DNA from 3 places in the Vreelandella sp. F11 genome. Region 1 is predicted to be linked to each of the others. Evidence: predicted binding sites of a transcription regulator. Region 1 holds the regulator's gene; each other region holds the start of a gene.

Evidence for each region. The regulator FliA, encoded in region 1, starts transcription of late flagellar genes. The targets are predictions, from matches to a motif close to CTAAAGTTNNNNNNNNNNCNGCCGATA.
Region 2: a site for FliA is predicted at 1,201-1,227, ahead of ACFIOZ_RS12700 (DUF4019 domain-containing protein). Genes of this name have one in related genera too.
Region 3: a site for FliA is predicted at 952-978, ahead of ACFIOZ_RS18035 (flagellin). Genes of this name have one in related genera too.

The regions. Positions count from the first base shown of each region.
Region 1 is NZ_CP170448.1:143,193-145,446, reverse strand. Features, by position in the region: gene ACFIOZ_RS00680 (OmpA/MotB family protein) at 1-155, opposite strand, end outside; gene ACFIOZ_RS00675 (motility protein A) at 162-983, opposite strand; gene ACFIOZ_RS00670 (RNA polymerase sigma factor FliA) at 1,027-1,728, opposite strand; gene ACFIOZ_RS00665 (flagellar protein FlhE) at 1,755-2,183, opposite strand; gene ACFIOZ_RS00660 (hypothetical protein) at 2,209-2,254, opposite strand, start outside.
Region 2 is NZ_CP170448.1:2,772,952-2,775,205, forward strand. Features, by position in the region: gene ACFIOZ_RS12695 (NfeD family protein) at 1-529, opposite strand, end outside; gene ACFIOZ_RS12700 (DUF4019 domain-containing protein) at 736-1,143, opposite strand; gene ACFIOZ_RS12705 (class I SAM-dependent DNA methyltransferase) at 1,293-2,036, shown strand; gene ACFIOZ_RS12710 (isochorismatase family protein) at 2,194-2,254, shown strand, end outside.
Region 3 is NZ_CP170448.1:3,935,852-3,938,105, reverse strand. Features, by position in the region: gene ACFIOZ_RS18040 (flagellin) at 1-769, shown strand, start outside; gene ACFIOZ_RS18035 (flagellin) at 1,049-1,930, shown strand; gene ACFIOZ_RS18030 (glycosyltransferase) at 2,218-2,254, shown strand, end outside.

The DNA of each region.
Region 1 (2,254 bases):
GCTTCACCGCCGCCCGGCGGCGTCAGGGAAAGCAGTAGCACAAAAAGCGTGATTAGCAGCGTCAGCACATCTAAATAGCTGGTTAGCCAACCATCATCGCCATCGCCTGGCGATGGCGTCATTTCCAGTGCATGGCGTGTATCACGGTCAAGCATCTGGCCTTACCCCTTCGCCGCCGAACTAACCGACGAATCAGGCCTTGGTTTGACGCTGTTATCACGAATCTCATCGTGGTAATTAGCCACAAAGGAGTTGAGAGTCTCTTCAATAAATGACGGTAGGCGGCGCTTGGTAATCAGCGAAATACCCTCCAGTACCATGTTCATGGTAATCAGCCGCTCTTCGGTGCGGCGCTCTAGCTTCACCGCTATCGGCTTAAACACCAAGTTGGCAAGTAAAATGCCGTAGAAGGTGGTGAGCAGCGCCACTGCCATGCGCGGGCCAATGACCTGTAAGTCGCCAGCGTCCATGACCTCCAGCATGTTGACCAGCCCCACCAGGGTGCCGATCATGCCAAAGGCAGGTGCATAGGTTGCCATGGTACGGAATATTTGTGCTTCAGCATGCTCACGCGCTTTAAGGCGGGCAATCCGCCAGCGCAGCATGTCAAAAATTTCATCCTCTTTGGTGTTGGCAATCACCAGTTGGATCCCGGTACGTAAAAACGGATTGCGGGTATGCTCCAGCTCGCGCTCGACCGCACGTACATCGCCTTTAAACCACAACCGGGACATATCGACCAACTCGCGGATATCGTCTCGCATGTAGGTGTTTTCACGCCGGAATACCAAGCCCACTAGCCGTACGACGCGGAGCACCTCTTTTAATGGGTAGCTAATAAAGGTCGCCGCTAGGGTACCGGTCACCACGATGGCAAGCCCCGGAAAATTAATAAAGCTTTCAGGGGACTCTGCAGTGAAAAACAGCACGCTCACCAACAGCAGTATGCTGGCAAATATGCCTATCAACGTCGAAGGGTTCATCCACGGCTCCTTGCCGGTCACAAGTGAGTAAAAAACGTTGGCGTTATACCGAGTCGTGTAAACGCGCGCGTAAACGACTCACGGCTTGGCTGTGCAGTTGTGAAACACGTGACTCCGTCACCCCCAGCACAGCGCCTACCTCCTTGAGGTTGAGTTCTTCTTGGTAGTACAGCGCCATGAGCAGCTTTTCACGCTCGGGAAGCGCTTCAATCGCGTCAATCAGCGTTTGCCGCTGCTGACCGTCAAGCAGTTGCTCGAACGGTGAATTGCCCAGTTCATTACTGACAGGCTCTCCGCCGTCGGCCACTAGCTCTTCAAACGGCAGCAGTTGTCCGCTGTTAGTGTCATTGAGAAGCTGCTGGTACTCACTCAGCGGCATATCAAGGTGCTGAGCAATTTCGTTCTCTTCCGGGGCTCGCCCTAACAGCTGCTCTAATTGGCGAACGGCGCTGTCCACCGCACGCGCTGAACGGCGTACGCTGCGGGGCAGCCAGTCGCGTGTACGTAACTCATCCATCATGGCGCCGCGAATACGCTGACTTGCAAAGGTCGCGAACGTCGCGCCCTGGGTAGCATCGAAACGGCCCAGCGCCTCAAGCAGCCCCACCATTCCGGCCTGAATAAGGTCATCGAGCTCAATACTCGCCGGCAATCGAACCTGTAGTGTTAAGGCCTGACGTCGCACCAGTGGCATGTATTGCGTTAACAGCTCATTTTGTTTAATCCTGCCCTGTGCTGTGTACATATTCTCGCCTCGCGGCTAATCAGCCTTCACTGATAGTTCACAATCAATTGCAACCCTTGCACCCGAACAGGCCGCTGGCCTGGGTGCAAGGCGAAGCGAAAATGCAGTGGCCCATCGGCGGCCCGCCCCTCAAGGGCAGTGGTAGAACCCCGCATACCGGTTAATGCAACGCACTGATCCGGATGGCACAGCCAAGCACTTAATAGCGCACCGGGAGGATGCTGAAACTGCCACTGTATGCGCCCAAGCTGGCCTGGCCGAAGGTTTCCGACGGCGGGCGGAGAAGCGGTTTTACTGCTGCTTGCCCGATCACTCATTGCCACCATCAACCCTGGTATCTGGCTGCTCCAGCTACCGGGTGCCGCTTGGGCACTCCCTGTTAATCCTGCGAGTAGACACCCCACCACCAGTATTAAGATCAGTGGCAGTCTCACTCTTAATAGCCAGCTTAGCATGCTTAGTCTCCTTGGCAGAGTGTGCTCATCGTGCAAGTACCAGTAACTCCATATTTAAGTAGTAGTCAGCG
Region 2 (2,254 bases), 2.2 Mb from region 1:
TAAAGCTCACCGCATCTTCCATCACCTTGCGTTCCATGGCGCTGCCCTCGCCATTCGACTCCTCAGCCGAATTATCTTCTTCGCCGTCATCGCTGCCGGGCAACCCGCCGCCCATTTGTACCGGCGTGGCCGAGCCGAGATTGGTAGAGGGCGCCATGGCAGCCACGTGGCTGCCATAAAGTAGATAAGTGCCCGCGCTTGCCGCTCGCGCACCGCTGGGGGAAACGTACATCACCACGGGGATATCAGCATTGAGCATCTCGCGAATCATGTCGCGGGTGGTGTCGACTAACCCGCCTGGGGTATCGAGCTCGACGATCACCACCTCACTACCCTGCTCGCGAGCCTTATCCAGCCCCCGCGAAAAGTAGTCCTTGGTCGCTGGGCCTATGGCGCCTTCAATGTTAAGCACCAGAGCACTGGGAGCCGCACTTTGCGCCATGGCCTGCCACGTAAACGACATGGCAGCCATTAGCAAACCGGCCACCATTAACCAGAGCCAGTGCGATTTAAGAGAAAGGGATTGCATTACCCGCTCCTCGTGTTCAACGCCTTAACGTGCCGTATGGCGCCTAACCATAGCTACATACACAAGGCTATCTACTCAACGTAGCACCCACATCGAGCTTCGTCATGAACAACGTGATGGCAGGGTTCAAGGATAAATAAAGGCCTGAACCAAGGTGGCGATTCTGAAAGCCAGCGATGATGATTACACTATTTTCGAGCAGTCGGTTAATTCAGATAATAACCGCTAACTTTCCACGCTCCCTCCTCAAAATGAGGGGTGATGGTTTCGGTAATCTGCGGCCTGTTTTCAAATTGTGTTTGAAATGTCAAAACCGCGTAGTCGCCTCTTGGCGCCCCTGGCATAGAGGTTTGGCGGACGACGCTTACTCGTCGGCGCGACTGGACAGCGCCAAAATCACGCCGCGCGGCACCAATCGTCCGCTCCAACATATGTGGAGAAAGCGGCTTTTTTAGTAGTGGAGATGACGCTTCCCAGGCCTGCTCATACTGCCCACTATCAATGGCTTCTAGCCACGCCAACGCCGCCGCCTCTGCATCATCTTTATGAGAGAGGGCTTGCGTGGATAGCATCAGGAGCAAGGGGACGAATAGTAAGGACAGCATTTTCGGCATGGCGGGTACTCTTGGCATCTAGGATCGAGCAGATAAGTCTCGATGATCTTAGATATATATCGGTCATCGCCAGGGGTTCTTTAGGGTCACGAGCGGTATTTCGTTTACTATGCGCCCCTACCCTCTTTAGCTCCCACCATTAGGCGAACATGTCCTTCAACGCACTCTATACCGACCTCTCTGGCTACTACGATTTAATGTGTGTAGATATCGACTACCCAGCGCAAAGCAACGCCATTCATAGGCTGCAGCAGATTTTCGGTAACGGCGAAACTGCACACTTGGATTTAGCCTGTGGTACCGGCCCCCACGTGCGCCATTTCATTGATTTCGGCTATGCCAGTGGCGGGCTGGATATCAACCAACCGATGCTGGATATCGCTGCCATACGGTGCCCGGAAGCCCAGTTCACCTTGCAAAACATGGGCAGCTTCGAAGTGAGCGCGTCCCTCGACCTAATTACCTGCTTTTTATACTCAATCCACTACAACGCTGGTATTGAAGGGTTAAAAATGTGCATTGCCAGTGTGCACCGCGCACTCAATTCTGGCGGTATTTTCTGTTTTAACGCTGTCGATAAAGAGAAAATTGATAACGCTCTATTCGTTAAACATAGTGCCAAACAGGGAAGTGATTTATTCACGTTCCGCTCGGGATGGCACTATAGCGGGCAGGGTGAAAAACAGTCTCTCAGGCTTAGTATTGAAAAGACGGACGCTGATGGAACGCAGGTGTGGAACGATGAGCACCCTATGGTGGCGGTCAGCTTTGTAGAGTTAGTGACGCTTTTAGAACCTGACTTCGAGGTTCATCTGTTTGAGCACAACTATGAAAAAATCATTCCATGGGATAACACCTCAGGAAACGCTATTTTTGTCTGTGTGAAGAAATAAACCCTGCTTGTATCTGCGAATCACCCTGCCGTGCTGTACGTACGAGCACATTGGCCATACATGGCCGAAATTGCCCCCTTTGTGACCGGCCAACGCATCGTTGGCTGAATGTGGAAAAGCTAATCTGTAGCCTCACTTCAACACAATGAGATTAGCCATGACCCAGCCTAACACCGCCTTGCTATTAATTGACGTTCAAGCCTCCTTTCCCGCCCGCG
Region 3 (2,254 bases), 1.0 Mb from region 1:
TGGTCAAGCCATCGCCAACAAAATGACTGCTCAGATTCGCGGTATGGATCAAGCTAGCCGTAATGCTAGCGACGGCATCTCTCTGGTTCAGACCATGGAAGGCGGTCTTGACCAAATCAACGACAACCTGCAGCGTATCCGTGAGCTAGCGGTACAGGGTGCCAACGACACCAACGCCGCAGAAGATCGCGATGCGATTGTTACCGAGATCAACGAGCGTCTTGCTGAAATCGATCGCGTAGCTGGCAGCAACAACTTTAACGGCACTAACCTGCTGAACGTTAGTGGTGGTGGTTCTCTTAGTATTCAGGTTGGTTCAAATACTGAAGCTGAAGACGTTATTACTGTTACCACCCTTGATGCAACGGTTGAAGGTTTGGCGTTAGATGGTGCTAGCGGTGGTGTTATAACCGCAGCGGCTGGTACTACCCCATCAACTTTTGAGCTCACAGGTACCAGTGGTGGTGGTGCTGCTACTCAGGCCCATACTGATTTTCAGGCGTTAGTTGATGCCGTTGATACAGCTACTGAAACCCTGGATACCAACCGTGCTACCTTGGGTGCTACGCTCAACCGCTTTGACTCAGTAATTGATAACCTGGCGACGACGTCTACCAATCTTTCTGAAGCCCGCTCACGTATCGAAGACGCTGATTACGCAGTTGAAGTGTCTAACATGACACGTGCTAACATTCTTCAGCAGGCCGGTACTTCCATGCTGGCACAGGCGAACCAGACGCCGCAGTCTGTATTGTCTCTGCTGGGCTAATCGTTTAGCTAGTGATGTGCACAACAGAAAGTAACGACGGGGCCAATAGGCCCCGTTTTTATTTGGGAAGGTTGTACATGTATATGAAGCAAAATGTTGGGAGCGGTTTCATTACATTCAAGAGTGTGCAGAAAAGTAATTAAGGAAGTTACAGTAATTTACATAAAAAGAGCGGTTTTTTCCTAAAGAAGTGGGCGGGGCTGCCGTTACTTATAATAACGGCGACGCAAGCGCCGCTAAGCAGGCCATAAGGCCAGTTAAATTTCGAGGAGCACTAACATGTCTGTAATCAACACTAACATTACTGCCCTGATCGGCCAGAACAACCTGTCCAATTCACAGTCAATGCTGGCCAAGGCGCAAGAGCGTCTATCTTCTGGCCTGCGTATTAACAGCGCTTCTGACGATGCTGCTGGTCAAGCCATCGCCAACAAAATGACGGCTCAGATCCGCGGTATGGATCAAGCTAGCCGTAATGCTAGCGACGGTATCTCCCTGGTTCAGACTATGGAAGGCGGTCTTGACCAAATCAACGACAACCTTCAGCGTATCCGTGAGCTAGCGGTACAGGGCGCCAACGACACCAACGCCGCAGAAGATCGTGATGCGATCGTTACCGAGATCAACGAGCGTCTGGCTGAAATCGATCGCGTAGCTGGCAGCAATAACTTTAACGGCACTAACCTCCTGAACGTCAGCGGTGGTGGTTCGCTGAGCATCCAGGTTGGCTCTAATACCGAAGCTGAAGACGTTATTACCGTCACTACGCTTGATGCAAGTGTGACTGGGCTTGAATTAGACGACGCCAGCGGTGGTGTGATTGCGGCTGGTGCTAATGGAATGGAGTTCACTCTATCCAGTGGCGGCAGCGCAGCGCATACCGATTTCCAATCTCTAGTTGATGCTGTTGATACTGCTACCGAGACTCTGGATACCAACCGCGCTACCTTGGGTGCTACCCTTAACCGTTTCGACTCTGTAATCGATAACCTGGCGACGACGTCTACCAATCTCTCGGAAGCCCGCTCACGTATCGAAGACGCTGATTACGCTGTTGAAGTGTCTAACATGACACGTGCTAACATTCTTCAGCAAGCCGGTACTTCCATGCTGGCACAGGCGAACCAGACGCCGCAGTCTGTACTTTCTCTGCTGGGCTAATCGTTTAGCTAGCAATGCACAACAGAAAGTAACGACGGGGCCCAATCGGGCCCCGTTTTCTTGCGTGGGAGTCTGATAATTTCGGCGATGCTCTGATTCTGGCGCCCGCTTTGGATTTAGTAGTCGAGAGTTCCTTATAAGTAAAATCTCAATTTATGGCTTACTCTAACCTCTGCGCGGCACTGATCGTGTGAACACATACGCAAATAGAGGCGCATTCGTGCCTTTGGTGACTGGACGAGCACGGTAAACTAAGTAAATTGCCATTTTTCTCTGTGAGCCGCTTCATGGTCAAGACCTCCTCTACCCCTGCTACTCAAAAAC